Regions from separate parts of the Thiorhodovibrio frisius genome, predicted to be linked through region 2. Evidence: predicted binding sites of a transcription regulator. Region 2 holds the regulator's gene; each other region holds the start of a gene.
What was found. The regulator sigma-54, encoded in region 2, starts transcription at its own class of promoters, with help from an activator protein. The targets are predictions, from matches to a motif close to TGGCANGNTNCNTGCTT.
Positions count from the first base shown of each region.

Region 1 (5,603 bases), 1.2 Mb from region 2:
AGTCTAAGTCAGACAAAAAAGCGAATCAAGAATCACTATCAATACCCAAATCAAGGACAGCGCCAACTGCTAGCACAAGAGCGAATCAGAACTGCTTCACGCGAATATTGAGCGTCTGGATGCGATAAGCAATCTGCCGCGGGGTCATGCCGAGCAGGCGCGCGGCCTTGGCCTGTACCCAGCCGGCTTGCTCCAGCGCCGCGATGACACGCTCACGCTCGTCGAGGTCCGGGTCTTGCAGGTCAACCGCATTGGGCGCAGCGGGCAGGTCCATGCCGGGCTCCAGGCGCAGGCCGGTCAGGTCGATTACATCGCGGTCGATGACGCCGGTTTCACTCATCACCGCCGCGCGTTCCATGCAATTTTCCAGTTCGCGCACATTGCCGGGCCAGTCGTGGCGCATCAGAGCGCGCACGGCGGAATCGGTGATTTCCAGCTCCCGACCCTGGGTCTTGGCGATCTTGGCGACCAGGAAGCGCGCCAGGTCCGGGATGTCCTCGATGCGCTCGCTCAGAGCTGGCATGTAGATGGGCATCACGTTCAGGCGATAATAGAGGTCTTCGCGGAACTGGCCCTCGCGGACTTCTTGCTCAAGATTGCGATTGGTCGCGGCGATGACCCGCACGTCAACCTTGAGGGTGCGATTGCCACCGACGCGCTCGAACTCGCCTTCCTGCAAGACGCGCAGCAGCTTGGCCTGGAAGACGGCGCTGATTTCGCCGATTTCGTCCAGAAACAGCGTCCCGCCATCGGCCTGCTCGAAGCGGCCCTTGCGCAAACCGCTGGCGCCGGTGAAAGCCCCTTTTTCATGGCCGAAGAGTTCAGACTCCAACAGGCTATCCGGCAGCGCAGCGCAGTTGAGCTTGACGAAGGTGCCACGCGCGCGCGGGGAGTTGTAGTGAATCGCGCTGGCAATCAGTTCCTTGCCGGTGCCGGACTCACCGCGAATCAGTACCGTGGTATTCCACTTGGCCACCTGGCGCACTTGGTCAAACACCACGCGCATACGCTGGGTGTGGCCAATAATGTTCTCGAAACCATGGGCGCCCTTGAGATGCCGACGCAGCTTGTCGCGTTCCTCGCGCAGGGCGCTTTGCTCCGCGGCTACCGTGCGCGCCAGCCGCACCGCTTGGCCAATGAGATTAGCGACCATTTCCAAAAAACGCGCGCGCTCCTCGAGCAGACCATCGCGATCTGGCGGTTGCACGGCCAGCACCCCGATGGCGCCTTCCTCGCCTAAGCGAATAGGCACACCAATGAATGGCAGATCGCGGTCGTAGAGATTGAGCCGATCAAGAAAGCGCGGTTCGTCGCCGACGCGCGGCAGGATCCAGGGCTCATCGGCTTCCAGAATACGCCCAATCACCCCCTCCCCTGGGCGATAGCGGATAGTCTCGAAAGGCTCGGCAACCTCGTCATGGATGGCGCTCAGCATCAGCTCGCCGCTGTCCTCATCCATCAGGCAGACGATGCCGCGTTCCAACCCGCCGCGCTCGTGCAAGGTCTTGAGCAGCGCGCGCAGGGTCTGGTGCAGGTCGAGCGAGCGGCTCAGCACCCGGCTGACCTCAAACAGGGTCTCGAGCTGGGACTCAAGCTGGGTCAAGCGGGCACGCGCGCCCGGCTCGCTGCCGTTCGCATCGGTCTGCTTCATGCTCTGCATCCTGGTGTCCACCACGATCGCGCTGTTACTCCTGTGACGGGGCGTGACTCAGCACCAACTTGATCCGACAGCCGTCCTGAAAGGCGTCGTCGATCTCAATGGTACCGCCATGCTGGTTGACAATTTCCTGCGCCAGCGCGAGCCCCATACCGGCCCGTCCGCGCCGGCGCCGCCAACCGACGAAGAAGGGCTCGAACGCCTTGAGCCGATCAGCCGCTGGCAGGCCAGGGCCATTGTCCTGAATGACCACCTCGACCGAGTCGTCGAGCGTGCGCGTGGCCAGGCGCAGTTCGCGCTGCGCGCAGCGGCTTTCATGCAGGGCTTGCAGGGCATTGTCAATCAGATATTTGAACAGGGAACGCAACTGGTTGCGATGTCCAGACAGCTCCGGCAGTTGCATGGCCGGCTGCCAGTCGATCACCACACCAGCGGCCAGCAGCCGGTCAGTTTCCAGCTCCAGCACATGGCGCAGCAGTTCGTTGATATTGACCATCACGCCCGCCTCCGGCGCCTCGTTCGGCAAGGCTGCGTGCAGGGTGGCCAGCGCTCGTTCGCTGGCGGCGCTGATCTGGCGCAATTGTTCGATGAACAGCCCCATTTCGCCGTCGCGATCACCAAACATAGTGGTGGCGGCGCGAATCAAATTCAGCGGCTGTTCGATCTGATAACTCGCTGCGGCCAACGCCTCGCGTACTCCTTCTGATAGTTGCTGCTCGGCCAGGCGCGCGCGCAGATGCTCGAGATGGGCCCGGTCGATTTCGCGCCGACGCGCAGTGACATCGTTGGCCAACAACAGCAACCGATGCTCGCCTTCATCGGCTGCACCGAAGTAGCCGCGCACGCTGGCGTCGGATTCGTTCACTGCTACGCCAGAGCAGGAAAACCAGCGCGGTGCACTGCTGCCGGGGAGCATCAGGCTGATTTCAACGTCCTTGAAACCATCGCCGTGCAACACCCGCTCGAGCGGATCAAAGCCGGCCTGCTCAATCAAGGCCCGGCGCAGCTCTGCGACCGGCTCTTCACCGCGCAGATCGCCGAGGAGCTTTTTGTATTCCATGTTATCGAGCACCACTCGCCCTTCGGCATTGAGCAGCGCGACCAGCACCGGGGCGGCATTCAGCACGGCTTCGCTGCGGATCTTCTGCGCGCGCAGATCGGCTTCCAGGCGATGCTCACGGGTCACATCGCGGTGCATGCCAAGAAAAAACCGAATGCGCCCGCCAGCATCGAGCACGGGGGAGATAATCAGCTCAGCAAGATAATCGCCACCATCCCGGGTGCGATTGACCAAAATGCCTTTCCAGGTGTTTTTGCTCTGGATGGTGCGCCACAGTTGCTGGTAGATGCTGCTCGGCGTGGCATTGCTTGAAAGGATGGACTGATTGCGACCGATGAGTTGGTCGCGACTGTAACCGGTGAGCTGCTCGAAGGCGGCATTCACATAAAGAATATCGGCCTTGTCGTCGGTGATGGAAATGGCCACCGGCGCCTGCTCGACGGTCTCGAAATACACCCGCGGCGGCAGGGGCGCGCCCGGATCGCCCGCCATCAGCGTCAGCACGCGCAGCACTTCGGGCGGGGTGCCGACCGGCGGGGTGGCGAGAAACTGGGCCAAGGCGTTCAAGGCCTGCTGCTCTTCTGCCGTTGGTGGCCGAATGCTAGACCCGACATCCGTTCCTGCGCCCGATGCGGAATCGGCCCCACCATGGGCGCCGACATCGGACCCGACATCAGGTCTAACCTCTGCTTCGGCGAATCTTGATCCAGCCACGAGTGAATTCCTCCAGCATCTGTGCGCCTTGGCTGAGCCCTGTTGACCGGCTCCCGACCGACCGCAAAGTGGCCAGCCTGCCTCTATGAAGATAGCAACAGCATAAAGCAGAACTCGCGCCAGCGTCGATCCGCCATGCTGGATAGCTGCGCCGCTCGTGGGTGAAGACCAAACTCAGCTTGAGCCGCCTGGTTCATGCCACCCCAAAACAGAAATCAGGACCAATTCCGGACTTCGCAATCTCGACACGCGCGAGGATAAGGGCCAGCTTGTCGGAAAGGCAACAAAGACAGGGCTGCCCCCGAGATACCTGTGACGTCCGCGACAAGCCGGGCAACCTGCCAGGCGCTGCAAAAGCCTGCCAGCCGCCCACGACAAGGCTCACAGGCGATTGGCACCGGCTTTGCTTAATCATGCAGACCTGCTGCGTCGGCCCGCCCGACAGACCACCACTGCCTTTTAGTCTTGATTGCCATGTCCGATGCTCTGCTGCTGATTCTTGGCACCGCGCTGGTCAATAACGTGGTGCTGGTGAAATTCTTAGGCTTATGTCCCTTCATGGGCGTGTCGAACAAGCTCGACAGCGCCTTGGGCATGGGCCTGGCCACCACCTTTGTGCTGACCCTGACCGGGGCGGCGAGCTGGCTGCTGGAGCACTGGCTGCTACAGCCTTTGGGCATCGGTTTTTTGCGCATTCTGACCTTCATCCTGGCCATCGCCGCCGTGGTGCAGTTTACCGAAATGGCGGTGCGCAAAATCTCCCCCGCGCTTTACCAGGTGCTGGGCATCTTTCTGCCGCTGATCACCACCAACTGCGCGGTGCTCGGCGTAGCGCTGCTCAATGTGCAGGAGGAGCACGGCTTTAGCGAAAGCCTGCTCTACGGCTTTGGCTCAGCGCTCGGCTTCACCCTGGTGATGGTGCTCTTTGCGGGGTTGCGCGAGCGCCTGGCGCTGGCCCAAGTACCGGACGCTTTTGCAGGCTCGCCCATTGCATTTGTCGTGGCCGGGCTGCTGTCACTGGCCTTCATGGGCTTCGCGGGGCTGGCATGATCAGCGCCATCCTCAGTCTGACCGCACTCGGCCTGGCCCTGGGCACCCTGCTCGGGATCGCTGATCGCTTTCTGCGCGTGCCGGCCAACCCGTTGGAGGCAGAAATCGAGGCCCTACTGCCAGGCTCGCAGTGCGGTCAGTGTGGTTATCCTGGCTGTGCGCCGGCGGCTGCGGCACTAGCGGCTGGCGAGGCCGCAGTCACCTGCTGCCCACCGGGCGGGCGGGCACTGGCCGAGGCACTGGCCGAGAAGCTGGGCGTGACTCTCGATGCCTCGGCGGTAGCCGAGCAAGTGCCCATGGTGGCCTTCATTCATGAGCGCTCCTGCATCGGCTGCACCAAGTGCCTGAAACGCTGCCCGACCGATGCCATTCTGGGGGCCAAGGACATGATTCACGCCGTCTTTGCCGATGCTTGCACCGGTTGCGAGCTGTGCTTTGCCGACTGCCCGACCGAGTGCATCGAAATGCGCCCGGTTGGCTACACGCCCCAGACCTGGTACTGGCCACTGCCGCAAGCCAATTCCAACGCAGGCAAGGCAAGCGCGCCGATCATGGTCACACTCAATGCTGATGGGGTGGCACTCTGATGCGCCTGTTCAGCATTCGCGGCGGGGTTCATCCGCAGGATCAGAAAAGCCTGTCAGCCGAGCGCCCGATTGAGCCGCTTCCCTTACCACAGTTGCTCCACCTGCCTTTGCAGCAGCATATCGGCGCCGCCGCCAACCCCATGGTCGAGCGCCGCCAGCAGGTTGCCAAGGGTGAGCTAATCGCCCGCGCCCAAGGGCCGGTCTCTGCGCCCATTCATGCGCCAACCTCGGGGCGTATCGCCGGCATCGGGCTTTATCCGGCCAATCATCCCTCGGGATTGTCGGTACGCACCATCTCCTTGCAGCCAGACGGCGAGGAGCGCTGGGTTGAAGGACTCGAAGGCGTGGCTGATCCCTTCGCGCTCGAGCCTGAAGAAATCGCCCGACGCGTCGCCGCCGCCGGCGTGGTCGGCTTGGGCGGGGCCACTTTTCCGGCAGCGGTCAAGCTCAATCTGCGCAACCGCTATGAGCTGCACAGGCTGGTAATCAATGGCGCCGAATGCGAGCCTTATCTAACCTGTGATGATCGGCTGAT
Region 1 is NZ_CP121471.1:806,044-811,646, reverse strand. Features, by position in the region: gene nifA (nif-specific transcriptional activator NifA) at 86-1,651, opposite strand; gene nifL (nitrogen fixation negative regulator NifL) at 1,686-3,431, opposite strand; gene rsxA (electron transport complex subunit RsxA) at 3,906-4,481, shown strand; gene rsxB (electron transport complex subunit RsxB) at 4,478-5,068, shown strand; gene rsxC (electron transport complex subunit RsxC) at 5,068-5,603, shown strand, end outside.
Region 1: the regulator sigma-54 is predicted to act here: its motif matches at 3,824-3,840, upstream of rsxA (electron transport complex subunit RsxA).

Region 2 (5,603 bases):
AGCCACCCCGGAGGAGCAAAGCTGCTGTTTCAGGAGAGTGCTTATGATCCCGGCCACCTTAACCCTGGTCATTAAAGCGGCTGTTTCGGGGTAAGCATCCATGTTCGCCCAACCCCGTCAGTTGTTACTCGCCGCAGTGTTCGTGTTGCTCGGGCTGCTCGGGCTGTGGTTTGCCCAGCCCAGTCAACAACCGGCCTCGCCCGCTGGTTTGCAAGACGGCCGGCGTCCCGACTATGTCGTCGACGGTGTGCGCGCGCTGGAACTCGATATTCATGGACAGCCCGCCCGTCGACTTAGGGCCGAACAATTGCGTCATTACCCGGATGACGACAGTAACGAACTCGACCAGCCTCGCCTGCGGCTTTACGATGACCAGGCTCCGCCCTGGCATATCCGCTCCGAGCGCGGCTGGATCTCCGCCGGGAATGAGCGAATCGTGCTGAGTGGTGAAGTCCGTGCACGACGCGCCGCCGCGTCCGACCAGGAGGCCATCGCATTCGCGACCAGCTGGATCGAGGTCTTTCCGGATGATGAGCGCGCCGAAACTGATCGTTTCATCGAACTCGACCGCGGGGCAGACCGCATGACCGCCATTGACGGCATGCGCTTCTGGTACAGTGAGCCGATGCGCGGCGAGTTTGTTGGACGCGTGCGTTCCAGATTGGTAACAAGCGAGACGCCAGCCCCGCCACCCGCCGACCAACGTCATGACTGAATCGATTGCTGCCATGAGACTCAAGCATATTCCTGGCCCCAGCCTGGCCCTGACCCTGCTCTGTCTGACAATACTGACTGGCGCACCGGTCTTCGCGCTCGACAGCGACCAGGAGCAGCCGCTGTTTATCGAAGCCGATGCCGTCGAATTCGACGACAATACCGCGCAAAGCTGGTACTTCGGTAATGTCGATATTCAGCAGGGCACCCTGCGCATTCTTGCCGACCAGGTCGAAGTCCAGCACCGTGAAAACCGCCAGCCGCGCATTATTATTGCTGTGGGCGATCCGGCACGCTACCGACAGATACCCGAGGGCGAGACCGAACCGGTTTTGGGGCGATCGCAACGAATGGAATACGATGCGGATCGCGACGAAATCACCTTGATTGATCGCGCCGTGTTGATCCAAGGTCAGGATCGCTTTGCCAATGACCGCATCGTATACAATCGCACCACCGCGCGCGTCACCGCCGGCGCCAATGCGCAGGGCAACGAGCGCGTCAAAATCACCATCACGCCAAAGGAATGACTCCCGGTTCGCACACTCAGGCCGCTCTGGCCTTGCAGGCCGAAGGTCTGGCCAAGAGCTATCGCCGTCGCAGGGTTGTCGATGGTGTTGATATCACCGTCAGGGCTGGTGAAGTTGTCGGTTTGCTCGGTCCCAACGGTGCCGGCAAGACCACCAGCTTCTACATGATCGTCGGTCTGGTGAGCGCTGATTCCGGGCGCATTTTGCTTGCCGGCGAGGATGTCACCCTCGCGCCCATGCACGCACGCGCCCGGCGCGGCCTGAGCTACCTGGCCCAGGAGCCATCCATCTTCCGCAAGCTGAGCGCAACAAACAACCTGATGGCGGTGCTCGAAACCCGCCCAGAACTCGACGACCACCAGCGCCGCCAGTATTGCGAGGCGCTGCTCGATGAGCTTGGCATTGCGCATATCGCCCAATCTCTGGCTCTCAGTTTGTCGGGAGGCGAGCGCCGCCGCCTGGAAATTGCCCGCGCACTTGCCGTCGAGCCGAAAGTCATGTTGCTTGACGAGCCCTTTGCCGGGGTCGACCCGATCGCAGTGGTCGACATTAAAAAAATTATCACCCATTTGAGCGAGCGCGGTATTGGCGTGCTGGTCACCGATCATAACGTGCGAGAAACCCTCGATATTTGTGATCGCGCCTACATCATCAGCGATGGGCAGGTGATTGCCGAAGGTGAGCCCTCGGCCTTGCTCAGCAACACCCAGGTGCGCGCGGTCTATCTTGGCGAGCATTTCCGGCTTTGACGCTCGGCTTTGCGTCGACTTGGCAAAGATCAGCTACAATCAAATTTGCCCTATGCAAATTTCATTCATTGTCCAAGCATCTGTCTATGCCCATCCCGCCGGAGTCCCGCTGCCCGCAGCAGTTCCGTTGAAGGCGTCGCGATGAAGCAGACCATTCAACTGCGCCTCGGCCAGCAGCTGACGATGACGCCGCAGCTGCAGCAAGCGATTAAGCTGCTGCAGCTCTCGACCCTGGATCTCCAGCAGGAAATCCAGCAGGCGCTTGAGTCCAACCTGATGCTCGAGAACGCCGATGACGACCTGCCGGAGCCAGGCACCCGCGAAGACCGCCTGAATCAGGATGAGGCCAGCGCGCAGCGTCTCGAAGAGGCGCGACTCGATAGCTCGTTGCGCCCCGAGCGCGACGGCATGCCCGACGAGTTGCCCACCGACAGCGAATGGACCGACACTTTCGCCGATACCTCCGACAGCTACGCGCCAAGCAGCGGTGCCCAATCCGGTGCTCAATCTGGCAGCCAGTCCGGCGACAGCAATGATTTCGACCTCTTCGCCCAGCGCTCGCGCCCGCAGACGCTGCATGACTACATCGACTGGCAGCTCAACCTGACCCGTTTCGGCGCGCGCGACCAAGCCGTTGCCGAGGCGCTGATCGACGCCATTGACGCCGACGGCTACCTGCATCTGGACCTGAGCGAATTGCCCGCGATTCTGAACGACCCGGAACTTGAGCCGGACGAGATTGAAGCCGTGCTCCATCGCATCCAGAGCTTCGATCCGCCGGGTCTCGCGGCACGCGACCTGCGCGAATGCCTGATCCTGCAACTGCGTCAGCTGACCGATCACCAGCCGCGACGCGACCATGCCCTGAGCATCTGCGAGCACCATTTCGATGCTCTGGGGCGCAACGATCTGGACGCCATGCGCCGTGGCACCAAGCTCAGCGACGATGACTTGGGCCAGGCACTGACGCTGATCCGCTCCCTGAACCCGCGCCCAGGGTCGGCCGTGACCGAGGTGCAACCGGAATACATCAAGCCCGACGTGCTGGTGCGCCGTCGCCACGGCCGCTGGACAGTGGAGCTTAACCCGGATACCACGCCGCGAATTCGCGTCAACGAGAGTTACAGGCAGCTCATTCGGCGTGCCGATAAGGCCGCCGACAATCAGTGCCTGAAATCCCATCTGCAAGAGGCGCAGTGGTTTATCAAAAGCCTGCTGAGTCGCAATGACACCGTGCTGCGGGTAGCGACCAAAATTGTCGAGCTGCAGCAGGACTTTTTCGATTTTGGCGAAGAGGCCATGCGCCCGCTGGTGCTGCGCGACATCGCCGAGACGCTGGAGCTGCATGAATCCACCGTCTCGCGCGTGACAACGCAGAAATACATGCACACCCCCAGGGGCACCTTCGAGTTCAAATATTTCTTTTCAAGTCACGTCAACACCACTTCAGGGGGTGAGTGTTCATCGACCGCCATCCGCGCCTTTATCCGCAAACTGGTCGCCGCAGAGACGCCTAATAAGCCTCTGAGTGACAACAAAATTGCCGAGGTTCTGTCGGATCAGGGCATCAAGGTGGCACGACGAACAGTCGCCAAATACCGCGAAGCCATGGGCATCCCGCCCTCGAACGAGCGCAAGCGGCTCGCATGACGCCAGAGGTTTTCATTACAGAGGGTTTTCATACCAGGGTTCTTTTGTGATGAAATTCCCCAGTCATTGCACCGGCCATCGCCGCGTTCGACCATTCAGGAGTCATAACCTATGCAAATCAAGCTCACCGGGCATCATGTCGACATTACCGAACCACTCAAAGACTATGTCGATAGTAAATTTTCCCGCCTGGAGCGCCATTTCGACCATGTCATCAACGCCAACGTCATCCTGAGTGTCGAGAAGCTCCGCCAGAAGGCGGAAGCCACCCTGCTCGTCAATGGCGCCAACGTTCATGCCGATGCGACGCACGAGGACATGTACGCCGCCATTGACGGGCTGATCGATAAGCTCGACCGTCAGGTGCTCAAGTACAAGGAAAAGCGCCAAAGTCATCGCGCGCCCGGTGCCAAAGTGGCCAGCGCCGAACTTGCCGCTACCGACGAGGCAGCATCGGAAGCGCTTGAGGAGGACTGAGGTCAAACGCATTGCTTGACCCGTTGTCCAAATAACGAACCTACCGACATCCTTCACTGATGACCCATACCGGAGCCGGTCATGCTGGCTCCGGTTTTTGTTTCGTCCACCGGAGAGCCAGCGCACATGTTTCCCCCGCAACTTATCGTCGAGCACCGGGTGCTCGCCGGGGCCAGCATCAGCAGTAAGAAGCGGCTGCTTGAAACCTTGGCCGAGCTGTTGGTTGGCGAGCAGCCCCAGCTCAGCCGCGAGGCGGTATTCGACCGCCTGCTCGAGCGCGAACGCCTCGGCAGCACCGGCCTCGGTCATGGCGTGGCGCTGCCCCATGCGCGCGTGGCGGAGATCACGGACGCCATTGGCGCTTTCATCCAGATCGCCGAGCCCGTCCCCTTCGATGCCATCGACGACCAACCGATTGACCTGGCCTTTGCGCTACTGGTGCCTGAGGGCGCCAACGAGACCCATCTGCAACTATTGGCCAAGCTGGCGGAACTCTTCAACCAGGATCATCTCCGACAGCGCCTGCGCAGCGCCGAGAGCCCACAGGCACTGCTCGACATTCTCACCCAGGCATCTCTGTCGGCATCCAACGGAGTCGCGTGAAAGCTATCGACTCCCTGCAGCGACTTGTCGACAGCCTGAGCAAGCCGCTCAAGCTGCGCTGGGTGCTTGAGCCTCCGCCAGAGCCCATTCCTCTCACTAATCCGCCCCAATCACCGCGCCAGCGGTTGGTGGGCTCCATGAACTGCATCCGCCCGAACCGGGTGCAAATTATCGGCCCGGCCGAATCCGCCTACTTAGGCGATCTGCACCCGGACGCCCGCGCCGACATGATGACGCGGGTTTTTACCGCCCAACCCATTGCGGTCATCTTCTCTGACGGGCTGGAACCTGACCCGGAATTTCGCGCACTTGCAGAGCGGGAACAGACGCCCCTGCTGGGCTCGGGCCTGAACGACCAGGACCTTGTCGAGCACCTGCAACATGTGCTGACCTACGCCTTTGCTGAGCGCATCACCTTGCATGGCGTCTTTCTCGAGGTGCTTGGCATGGGCGTGCTGCTGGTCGGCGACCCCGGCATCGGCAAGAGTGAACTGGCGCTTGAGCTGATCGCGCGCGGCCACCGACTGATCGCCGATGACGCGCCTGAATTCGCTCGGGTTGCGCCGGAGATCATTGAGGGACGCTGCCCGCCCCTGCTGCGCGATTTTCTCGAAGTGCGCGGCCTTGGTGTGCTCAATATTCGCGCCATGTTCGGCGAGAGCGCAGTGCGCGAGACAGACCACCTGAAACTGGTCATCAGCATGCGGATCTACAACAGCAGCGAACTGGCCGGCGTCGACCGCCTGCTCGGCAGCCTGTCCGCGCGCACCATTCTCGGCATCGCAGTGCCGGAAATCACCATTCCAGTGGCACCCGGGCGCAATCTCGCGGTGTTGCTCGAGACCGCCGTGCGCAGTCAAATTCTGCGCATTCGAGGCTA
Region 2 is NZ_CP121471.1:5,049,599-5,055,201, reverse strand. Features, by position in the region: gene lptC (LPS export ABC transporter periplasmic protein LptC) at 101-715, shown strand; gene lptA (lipopolysaccharide transport periplasmic protein LptA) at 708-1,244, shown strand; gene lptB (LPS export ABC transporter ATP-binding protein) at 1,241-1,993, shown strand; gene Thiofri_RS23030 (RNA polymerase factor sigma-54) at 2,135-3,643, shown strand; gene hpf (ribosome hibernation-promoting factor, HPF/YfiA family) at 3,755-4,120, shown strand; gene ptsN (PTS IIA-like nitrogen regulatory protein PtsN) at 4,247-4,723, shown strand; gene hprK (HPr(Ser) kinase/phosphatase) at 4,720-5,603, shown strand, end outside.

Region 3 (5,603 bases), 290 kb from region 2:
CTCCATGATGCCCTGACCGGCCTGCACAATCGCCTCGCGTACGACGAACGGATCGAACAAGAACTGGAACGCTGGAGCCGCTACGCCCACCCGGCTGTTCTGAGCATCTGGGATATCGATCACTTCAAGCGCATCAACGACACCTTTGGCCATACCGCAGGCGACAACGCACTCAAGGCCATCGCCAAGCTGTTGCAAGAGTTCACCCGCAAGAGTGATTTTCTTGCCCGCTTTGGCGGTGAGGAATTCATGCTGCTGCTGCCGGAAACAGATATAGACACCGCCCTGGAACTCGCCAACCGCCTGCGCGAACGGGTGGCCGCCAAGCGCTTTTTGTTCCGCGGCCAGCCAGTGCCCCTGAGTATTTCCTGCGGCTTGGCGACCTTTATCCTGAGCGACACACAAGAAGACGTCTATCGCCGCGCGGACATTGCACTTTATCGCGCAAAATCTGCCGGCCGCAACCGCTGCGTCGTGTTTGACCCCAGCATGATGGAAACCGAGTAATCCTGCGAGCAGTCCTCACCCTTCGGTGCGATATACTCTCGCGATCCATCGCTATCCATCGTTTTTCATCCAATTAACTCACCCCCAACGATTAAGGTTCGCCCATGTCTGACTACAACGCGGAGGATGTCCGCAACATCGCCTTGGTCGGTCACGCCGGCAGCGGCAAGACCAGCCTGGTCGAGGCGTTGCTGGTTGCCACCAAGAGCATCCCGGAAGCCGGCAGCATCGCCCGTGGCAACACCGTCTGCGACCACGACCCCATGGAGCGCGAGCTTCAACATTCGCTTGATGTCGCCATCACCGCGTTCAACGCCCATGGCAAGCACGTCAACCTGATTGACACCCCCGGCTTTCCGGATTTTCTCGGCCGCAGCCTGTCGGTGCTATCCGCCGTGGAGACCGCCGCCATAGTGATCAATGCTGACAGCGGCATCGAGCCGGTGACCCAGCGCATGTGGAAGGGCGCCGACCGGCGCAACCTGTGCCGCATGATTGTGATTAACAAAATCGACGCACCCGGAGTGGACCTTGCCGCTGTCACCGCGCAAGTGCGCGAGACCTTCGGCGCCGAGTGTCTGCCCATCAACCTGCCAGCCGAGGGGGGCAAGCGGGTGGTAGATTGTTTCTTTCAGCCTGCGGGCGGAGAGACAGACTTTTCCTCGGTCGAGGAAGCGCACAGCACCATCGTCGATCAGGTGGTTGAGGTCGATGAGAAATTGATGGAGGTCTATCTGGAGCAGGGCCAGGAACTGAAGCCCGAGCAGCTCCATGATCCCTTTGAGGAGGCTCTGCGCGAGGCGCACCTAATCCCCATCTGCTACTGCTCGGCCGAGACTGGCGCGGGCATCCCCGAGCTGATCACCATCCTTGAACGCCTGATGCCGAACCCGGCCGAGGGCAATCCGCCGCCCTTCATAAAGGGCGAGGGCGCTGAACGCAAGCCGGTGCAGGTCAGCCCTGACCTAAGCCAACATGCCATTGCCCATGTATTTAAGGTGGTGAATGACCCCTTCCGTGGCAAGCTTGGCATTTTTCGTATTCACCAGGGGCGCATTGTGCCGAACAGCCAGTTATTGATTGGCGATGCGCGCAAACCCTTTAAGGTGAATCATCTCTTCCGGCTGCATGGCAATGAGTTGGTTGAGGTCGACGAGGGCGTGCCGGGTGACATCCTGGCGGTGGCTCGGGTCGACGACATTCACTTTGATGCCGTGTTGCACGACTCCCATGATGAAGACCATTTTCATCTCGACAGCATCGAGTGCCCGGTGCCCCTGTTCGGCCTGGCCATTTCGCCAACCAAGCGCGGCGATGAGCAAAAGCTGACCGATGCCCTGCACAAGCTCGAAGATGAAGACCCCTGCTTCCACGTCGAGCACAACGCAGCCGCAAACGAGACCGTCATGCGGGGTTTAGGCGAGTTGCACTTAAAGGTGCTGATGCGCCGCCTGTCGGAGCAATTTCACGTTGAGGTGGAAACCCGGCCGCCGAAGATCCCTTACCGGGAAACCATCACCGGCAAGGCCGAGGGGCATCATCGCCACAAAAAACAAACTGGCGGTGCCGGGCAGTTTGGTGAGGTTTTTCTGCGCGTCGAACCCTTGGAACAGGGCGGTGGCTTTGACTTTGTCGATGCCACTGTCGGTGGCAGCATCCCGGGGCAGTTCATCCCCTCGATTGAAAAAGGCGTGCGCCAGGTGCTCGAAGAAGGCGCCGTGGCCGGTTACCCGATGCAGGATGTTCGGGTGACAGTGTATGACGGCAAGTTCCATCCGGTGGATTCGAAAGACATTGCTTTCGCCACCGCCGGGCGCAAGGCATTCATCGAGGCAGTGGAAAAGGCCAAGCCGGTGGTCATGGAACCGGTGGTGAAAATTCGCATTGTCGCCCAGGACAGCGCCATGGGCGATCTCGCCGGGGATCTGTCCTCAAGGCGCGGGCGCATCAATGGCAGCGAAACCAAGACTCTGGGCCGGGTGGCCATTGATGGCGAGGTGCCGCTGGCAGAGCTGGATAGCTATGAATCGCGGCTGAAGTCCCTGACCGGCGGCGAGGGAACCTATGGCATTGAGCTGAGCCACTATGCGCCCGTACCGGGCAATGTGCAGAAGCAACTGAGCGACGCCTTCCAACGCGCCGAGGACTGATATCCGGAAGAAGGGAGAAACAGGCCCGCTTGGTTGCGGCCAAGCGGGTTGGCGAGATCAGGCAAACAAATCGAGCTTGCGCGCTAACCGAGACAGGGTACTGCTGGCAACTGCGCCTTCGGCTGCCAGCAGCGCCTCCTGCTCGCTGTCGGCATCGCCGCCTCCTTCGCCGTCGCCCGCAGCGACACCCTCCCCGGCCGCCTCGTCGCGGCTTTGTGGCGGCTGATCAGAAACGGACGCATCTCCCAGCGACAGGCCATCCTGGGCCAATGCCTCGCGCAATTTTGGCAGCGCGGCCTCTAGAACCTCGCGCACGGCGGGATTGGCGGAGACGAAATGCACATGGGCTTTATCGGCTTCCATGGTCACCCGCACTTCCATCGCGCCCAGGCTTGGCGGACTGAGCTTGATCTCGGCCATGCCATCGCGTGCTCGGGCGATGAGCGACAGACGATCCGCCAACTGCCGAGCGCCGTCGGGTGTGAGCAAGCGGGTGAGATCCAGGGTTTTGGCCCCTTCCGCTGCGGCATTTCCCTGCTCGGCACCACTGCGATTGCTGGTGGCAAGCGAGGCTTTAAGAAAGGCCAGCAGATCGGTTGCCGAGACATCACCGCCGGCCTGGCCAATGCGACTGGAAAGCGCCTCGATATCCCCAAGCTCCGCGCCGGATTGCCCGGACCATTGCTGTAGCAGCGCCGCCAGGGCTGCCTGCACTTCGGGGCTTGGGCCTGATTCTGCATCGCCCTTCAGCAAAGCACCCAGGGACATCTCCGCATCCAGGGGCATCTCCGCATCCAGGGAAATGTCCGCCCCCGACGCCTCGGCGTCCAACAGCGGCAAAGTATCGCCACCGGCGGCATCCACTTGCCCCTTCAGCAGCGCCTGGAGCTGAGCGAGCATGGCTTCGATGTCCATGCCCTCAAGCGTTTTGGGATCGACGCCAAGTTCGACTAGGAGCCCGCCGAGTTGTTCTTCAAGCGCCCCGGTAAATTCGCCGTCTTCGCCAAGCTCGCCGGATGCCGGCGCGCCCTTTGCCCCGACTAGGGCGGATGCGCCCGAGCGGCCTTCGACCGCCGCGTTCTGGGTTCCCATCATGATGTCATGCCTCTTTGCTCGAACCGATGTCCCCGGTTGATCTCATTGCCCCATCCCTTGGTCAATACCGGCTTGATTGCAACCGGCGCACCGGAATAAGAGCAATTTTTATGCCGGAAAATAATCCTTTGTGCCAGACGTCAGCGCCTCTCATCATTGTCCCCCGTCTGCACCTGCTCGAAGGCTTTGCGCGTGGCCCAGGCGTCCTGCTCCCCTTGCAGGCGTCGATTTTCCGTCACCTGCTCGACCTGGCGACGACGCTCAATCAGCTTTTCAAGCGACATGCTGTCGCGGCGCTTGTCCATCCAAACCTCTCGGGCTTGTTCGGCCCGAGCTTCGGCGGCGGCGACGCGCAATTCTTGCTGTTCGATTGCCGTGCGCAGCTGCCCGCGCATCTCCGCGACTTGTTTCATGCCAATGACGCTATCGGGCACGCCGGTGTTCAGATAGGACGCCAGCAATTCCTCAAGTTGACCGCGCTGCCCATCCGCCCGGCGCAGTTCCTCGAGCCGCCCGGCGAGGCCAACGGCGGCCTGGTTTTCGATCATCTCGCGCACCTTAAGCAGGCGCTGAAAGCGTTTGACACTCATGGAAGCTGGCCCGGCATCATGCGGCGGCCTTGGCCTCGGTCAGGCCAAAGAGTCCGAACAACTGCGCGCGCGCCTCGGTGAAGGTCACCCGCTCAGTGCGATTCTGGCGCACATAGTCCTCAAGCTTGTTGCGCATGGCCACCGCCTCGTCGAGCACTGGATCAGCGCCCTGACGGTAGGCGCCGACGGCGATCAGGTCGCGGTTCATCTCATAGGTTGAAGTGAGATTGCGGTAGTGATGCGCAGCTTGGCGATGCTGGTCGTCGATCAGGGAGTCCATGACGCGCGAAACTGAGGCGCCAACATCAATGGCCGGGTAGCGCCCACGCTCGGCGATGGCGCGCGAGAGCACCACATGGCCATCGAGGATGGCGCGCGCGGCATCGACGATGGGATCGTTCTGGTCATCACCCTCGGCAAGCACGGTGTAGAACGCTGTAATGGAACCGCCGCCCTTGTCGCCATTGCCGGCGCGCTCCACCAGCTGCGGCAAGCGAGCAAAGACGGATGCGGAATAGCCCTTGGTGGCCGGCGGCTCGCCGATGGCCATGGCGATCTCGCGCGCGCCCTGGGCAAAGCGGGTTAAGGAATCGACCAGCAGCAGCACATTGAGCCCTCGGTCGCGAAAATACTCGGCAATGGCGGTGGCCACCCAGGCGCCGTGCTGGCGCAGCAGTGGCGGCTGGTCGGCTGGCACCGCCACTACCACGGTGCGCTTGCGCGATTCGACATCAAGGATGTCGTGAATGAATTCGTTCACCTCGCGGCCGCGTTCGCCGATCAGCCCGACCACGATCACATCGGCCTCGGTGTGGCGGGTCATCATGCCGAGCAGCACGCTCTTGCCCACGCCACTGCCGGCAAACAGGCCCAGGCGCTGACCACGGCCGACTGACAGCAGGCCGTTGAGCGAGCGGATACCGACATCGAGCGGCGTGCGCACCGGGTCGCGTTTGAGCGGGTTGATTGGCCGGCCCTCAATGGAAATGTGGTCGGAGGCGCGGATACGTCCCAGGTCATCGAGCGGCTTGCCGTTGGCGTCGATGACGCGCCCAAGCAACTCGGGGCCGACGCCGATCAGCCGCGCCTGCTCCAATGGCTCGATGCGCGCGCCGGGCGCGACGCCCTCAAGCTTGCCCTCGGGCATCAAAAAGGTCTTTTCGCCATGAAAGCCGACCACCTCAGCCAGCAGTCGCTCGCCGCTAGCGGTGTGAATGGCTGCGCGCCCGCCAACCGGCAGGCGCACGCCCTCGGCCTCGAG
Region 3 is NZ_CP121471.1:4,758,995-4,764,597, forward strand. Features, by position in the region: gene Thiofri_RS21720 (GGDEF domain-containing protein) at 1-507, shown strand, start outside; gene fusA (elongation factor G) at 612-2,657, shown strand; gene Thiofri_RS21730 (flagellar hook-length control protein FliK) at 2,715-3,752, opposite strand; gene fliJ (flagellar export protein FliJ) at 3,893-4,342, opposite strand; gene Thiofri_RS21740 (FliI/YscN family ATPase) at 4,359-5,603, opposite strand, start outside.
Region 3: the regulator sigma-54 is predicted to act here: its motif matches at 3,852-3,868, upstream of Thiofri_RS21730 (flagellar hook-length control protein FliK).

Region 4 (5,603 bases), 2.2 Mb from region 2:
AGGCTGAGAGACCGCTCATGCCTCCCTCTGGAGCGGCTTCTCGCCACAGACACACATGGGGTAGAGCTTGAGTTCGCTGGCGAACAAGGTTATTCGATCAATCTACATGGCCTCCGATGTCCAGCCGACGAACAGCTCGGCCCAGTGCCTAGCATCCATCGGTACAAGTGTCCACACCAGAGCGAGATAAGCTAGAGCTCGCGGGTAGCGAGAAAGTCGATTTCCGGCCAGCGTTCCTGGGTGAGTTGCAGGTTGACGCGGGTTGGGGCTAGATAGACGAGTTGGTCGTCGCCGTCGACGGCAAGATTCTCGTAGGCTTTCTCCTCGAAACGGGCGAGCATTTTTGGGTCTTCGCAGCGCACCCAGCGTGCTAGGGCGACGCTGACGGGCTCGACAACGGCCTCCACGCCATACTCATCGCGCAGACGATAGGCGGCGACGTCAAATTGCAGGATGCCCACGGCGCCGAGGATGAGGTCGTTGTTCTTGCGCGGGCGGAAGACCTGGGTGGCGCCCTCCTCGCACAACTGGAGCACGCCTTTTTGCAGGGCTTTCATCTTCAGTGGGTCTTTTAACACCACACGGCGGAAGAGTTCCGGGGCGAAATATGGAATGCCTTCGTACTTGAGATCTTCGCCCTCGGTGAAAGTGTCGCCGATCTGAATGGTACCGTGGTTGTGCAGACCGATGATGTCGCCCGGCCAGGCTTCTTCGACATGGCGGCGCTCGTCGGCTTGAAAGGTAATGGCATTGGCGACCTGCACCGCTTTGCCGATGCGCACATGGCGCATTTTCATGCCCTTTTTATAGCTGCCGGAGCAGACGCGCAGAAAGGCCACCCGGTCGCGGTGGGCAGGGTCCATATTGGCCTGGATTTTGAACACAAAACCACTGAAGGCCGACTCCTGTGGCTCGACCAGCCGCGAGCGAGTTTGGCGCGACAGGGGTGCTGGCGCATAGTCAACGAAAGCGTCGAGCAGTTCCTTGACGCCAAAATTGTTGATCGCAGAACCAAAAAACACCGGCGTCTGGATGCCAGCCAGGTAGTCGGCATGATCGAAGTCGTGACTGGCGCCCTGCACCAGTTCGAGTTCATCGCGCAGTTCCTGGGCCTGGTCGCCGACGATTTCATCCAGGCGCGGATTGTCGAGACCATCAATCACCTCGCCTTCCTGAATACGCCCGCCGTGGGTGGCGCTGAACAGATGGGTGCGATCATGGCGCAGGTCATAGACGCCTTTGAAGCGCTTGCCCATGCCAATTGGCCAGGTCACAGGCGCACACTGGATTTTCAGTACGGATTCGATTTCGTCGAGAATCTCGATAGCGTCGCGTCCCTCACGATCGAGCTTATTGACGAAGGTGAGAATGGGCGTGTTGCGCAACCGGCACACATCCATCAGCTTGATGGTGCGCTCCTCGACACCCTTGGCCACGTCGATCACCATCAAGGCCGCATCCACAGCGGTCAGGGTGCGGTAGGTGTCCTCAGAAAAGTCCTCATGGCCGGGGGTGTCGAGCAGATTAACGATAGCCTCGCCATAGGGAAACTGCATCACCGAGGAAGTCACCGAGATACCGCGTTGCTTTTCCAGCTCCATCCAGTCCGAAGTCGCATGGCGCGCGGCCTTGCGCCCCTTGACAGTGCCGGCCATCTGGATGGCGCCGCCGAATAGCAACAGCTTTTCGGTCAGTGTGGTCTTGCCAGCATCCGGGTGGGAGATAATGGCGAAGGTGCGGCGCTTGACAAGCTGCGCCTCAAGCGGCGAGAGCTGGGACATGATCTCGGTTCTCAAGTGCGGAAAAACCCGCCATGATACCGCTTGCCGACCTGGATCGGCCACCGCGACGCGGATGAAAACAAAAATTGCATCAAATACCCCTACAAGGAGAACACTCAGATGACCACCGACTTGCCACACAGCTTGACCCCACAAGAAGCGATGGACCTGCTCACCGAACATCCGGCGGCCATCCTGGTGGACATTCGCTCGACCATGGAATTTCTGTTTGTCGGCCACCCCAAAGGGGCCGTGCATGTGCCTTGGATCGACGAGCCGGACTGGACCGTGAACCCTCAGTTCGCCACCGAGATTCGCAAGCTGCTGCTGGGCGGCGCGGTGTGCGAGCCCGGTCAGCTCTGCGCGCCCGTGGTGCTGATCTGCCGCAGTGGCAAGCGCTCGCTGGAAGCCGGCAAGGCGCTGATTCAAGACGGACTAAGCGCGGTTTATCATGTCGATGAGGGATTCGAGGGGGATCTGGACGAACACCATCACCGCAGCAGTCAAGGTGGTTGGCGTTTTCGCGGACTGCCCTGGGAGCAATGCTGAAAGCACCGCGCCTGACTTGCCCCACTTGCCGATCTTTGGCGGACACTCGCCTTTCACTGCTGTGCGGCGAACGCGATACTGCCAATATCCGCCACCTTGTTCGATCAGCCCCGGCCCTATTGGCCGTGGGCGGATTCTCGCGCTGCTTGGCGGCTGAGGGAGGGGCCTCTCAGCAGCACTCTTCTTCCAGGGCCTCGAGAAGTTCATTGCCCTGCTCATCGTCGTCTAGCGCGAACAGTTCGCGTAGTGCATTCACGTGGCTGCCGACAAAGAACAACTCATCCTGTCCGCGCTGCTCAGCCTCGGCCAGTTTTGTCACAAAATAGCCGGTCCATTGTGAGCCTTCCCCCAATTCCGCAATGCGGTGACGCACCATAGCGACAAGCTGCTGTGCGCGCTGATCGCAGTCGATCCCTTCAAAGCTGATGTAACGATCCACTGTTTGACTTGCACCCATCATATCCTGTGTGACTCCTACTGCTTGCGTTTATCATTGCCAAAGACTGTCGGATTCTTAAGCAAAAAACGGGCAAACAATGGGCCGGGCTTTGGCTTGCCCAGGGGCTCTCGGCCCAGACCGTCAGGATTCTTTCTCGGCAAAAGGCTATTAGTCGCCGCTGTCGGTTGGCAGGGGGGCCCCGCGATAGACCCAGCGGAGAATCTCGTGGTGCACGGCGTGGCCGCGCCAGGCACCCAGAGCCTGGCCATCCTGACCATTGACCAGCACTGCCACAATCCAGCGCCTGTCGTTGCGGTCGAGCACATAGCCGGCAATGCAGCTTGCGTCCCGCACAGTGCCAGTCTTGAGATGCGCGCGCCCGGCAATGGGCTCGCGGCGCAGACGCCGGCGGGTGGTGCCATCGACACCGGCGATAGACATGGAGGCCAGCAGCTCGGGCATCCACGGCTGGCGGTAGCTCCAGCTCAGCAGTTCGCCCAGACTGCCGGCACTGATGCGGGTCTCGCGCGACAGGCCGGAGCCATTGTCGGCCACCAGCTCCGGCATGGGCAGGCCGCGCTTATTGAGCCAAGCATTGATGGTATCGCGGGATTTCTCAAGCGTACCGGGAGCCCCTTTTTCGCTCGCGCCAAGAGTCAAAAACAGCATCCGCGCCATCAGGTTATTGCTGTTTTTGTCAATGTCGCGAATAATGACTCCCAGCGGCTGCGACAGCGCGCGGTGGAACTGACGCGCGCCCTTGGGCACCTTGCCGAGGCGAATCTTGCCGCCAATACTGCCGCCCAGATCCCGCCACAAGGCGTCCACAGCGGCAGCGGCATGCTGCTCAGGTGTGAGCAGCAGCCGCCCGACCTGCTCCTCGCCGCATTCATCGGCAAAGGTGCCAGAGATACGCAATTTGGGACCGGCGGTTTCGGTGGCTGGGATAAAGGTCGCGATTGGATTGTGATAACGCCGGGCGCAGGGCGCGTCGACCAAGCGCGCTTCATTGACGATTTCGACCCCGGTCAGCGGCGGCTCGGTATAGACGCCAACACCGTTATTGACCCAGTCGCGGTAGATGTGAATGTCCGTGACCTGACGGTTGACGCTCAAAGCCGACGGCAGGGCGTTGTAGCTGCGCTGGGCAGCGCCGTCAAAGTCGCCGCGCTCCTGTTCCGGCGGGGCCAGAAAGCTGTTATCGAGCACCACGTCTCCCTCGATGGCGATCAACCCCTTGACGCGCAACGCGCGCAGGATGCCGGCAAAGGCATCGGCTGTGAGATAGGGGTCACCATAGCCCTGGATGTAGAGATTGCCCTGAAGTTGCCCTCCGACCACGCGGCCATCAACGTACACATCGGTTGCCCAGTGATAATTCGGACCAAGAATGTCGAGCCCGGCAATGCTAGTCAGGAGTTTAATCACCGATGCCGGCACTCGCGGCGTCTCGGGGTTGACCAGCAATCGCGGCTCCTCGGCATCGACAGCGCGCACATAAACGCTAACCTGGCTGATGTCGAGCCCCCATTCGGACAGTTGGGCATCAAGCTTGCCCGGCAAGGTGGTGGCGGGAGCGGCACGCGCGCCCGTTGTCGTCAACAAGGCCGCAGCCAGGATCAAGCTCATGGCCAATGCGAACGACACCGTCCGCACTGCCATCAGGAACAGATCAAGCAGCCGGGCAACAGGCAGCATCATTCGACGGCCTGATTGTCCCCGCTTCGGCCAAGTGCCTTTGGCAACCAGAGCCGACATTCAGCCCGGACGCTGGGTTTCAGAATCGGCCACAACCCCGGATGGCGCCTGCGATGGCTCGGCGGAATTCGGGGCATCGGCGCCCGGCGCCAGCGCGCTGGTGGTTTCACTTGCTTGATCCCTGGCCTGATCGCTGTTCGGACCACTGGCCTGGTCCATCTGGGGGTCGCCTTCCGGCCGCACCGCAGCCTTGCCGATCGCCGGCTCATCGGCTGCGAGGGATTCATCAGGCTCCAACACCATGATGACGCCCGCCAGTGGTGGCAGAGCAATGGGAATGGAGTGTTCTCGCCCCATCCAACTCAATGCCTCGGAATGCACACCGCCTTGATTGCCAACATTGCTACCGCCGTAAAAGGCACCATCGGAATTGATTGCCTCACGGTAGAAACCGGCGCGCGACACACCGATGCGATAATTCTCGCGCGGCACCGGGGTGAAATTAAAGGCAGCCGCGACAATCTGCTTTTGATCCTTCGACTTGCGCACAAAGCTCAACACCGATTGGGAGCTATCGTGACAGTCAATCCACTCGAAACCACTGCTGTCAAAATCCACCTGATGAAGCGCCGGCAAGTCCTGATACAGCCGATTTAAATCCGCAACAATCTGCTTGATACCCAAGTGCGGCTGGCGCTCGAGCAGATACCAGTCGAGTGCCTCGTCGAAGTTCCATTCCTGCCCCTGGGCGAATTCACAGCCCTGGAACAGCAGCTTCTTGCCCGGATAGGCATACATGAAGGTATAAAGCAGCCGCAGCGAGGCGAATTTCTGCCAGGCATCACCCGGCATTTTGTCGATCATTGAGCGCTTACCATGAACCACTTCATCGTGCGAGAAAGGCAGCACAAAGTTCTCGGTAAAGGCATAGAGCAGCCCGAAGGTGAGCAGGTCATGATGGTAATGGCGGTAGATGGGGTCCTTCTCCATATAGGAGAGTGTGTCGTGCATCCAACCCATATTCCATTTCATGCTGAAGCCGAGACCACCCAAGTAGGTTGGGCGCGAAACCTGCGGCCAAGAGGTGGACTCCTCGGCAATCATCAGGGTGCCAGGATGCTGCTCGTGGGTGACTG
Region 4 is NZ_CP121471.1:1,853,858-1,859,460, reverse strand. Features, by position in the region: gene Thiofri_RS08660 (peptide chain release factor 3) at 192-1,781, opposite strand; gene Thiofri_RS08655 (rhodanese-like domain-containing protein) at 1,902-2,330, shown strand; gene cowN (N(2)-fixation sustaining protein CowN) at 2,500-2,769, opposite strand; gene dacB (D-alanyl-D-alanine carboxypeptidase/D-alanyl-D-alanine endopeptidase) at 2,938-4,470, opposite strand; gene glgB (1,4-alpha-glucan branching protein GlgB) at 4,528-5,603, opposite strand, start outside.
Region 4: the regulator sigma-54 is predicted to act here: its motif matches at 2,847-2,863, upstream of cowN (N(2)-fixation sustaining protein CowN).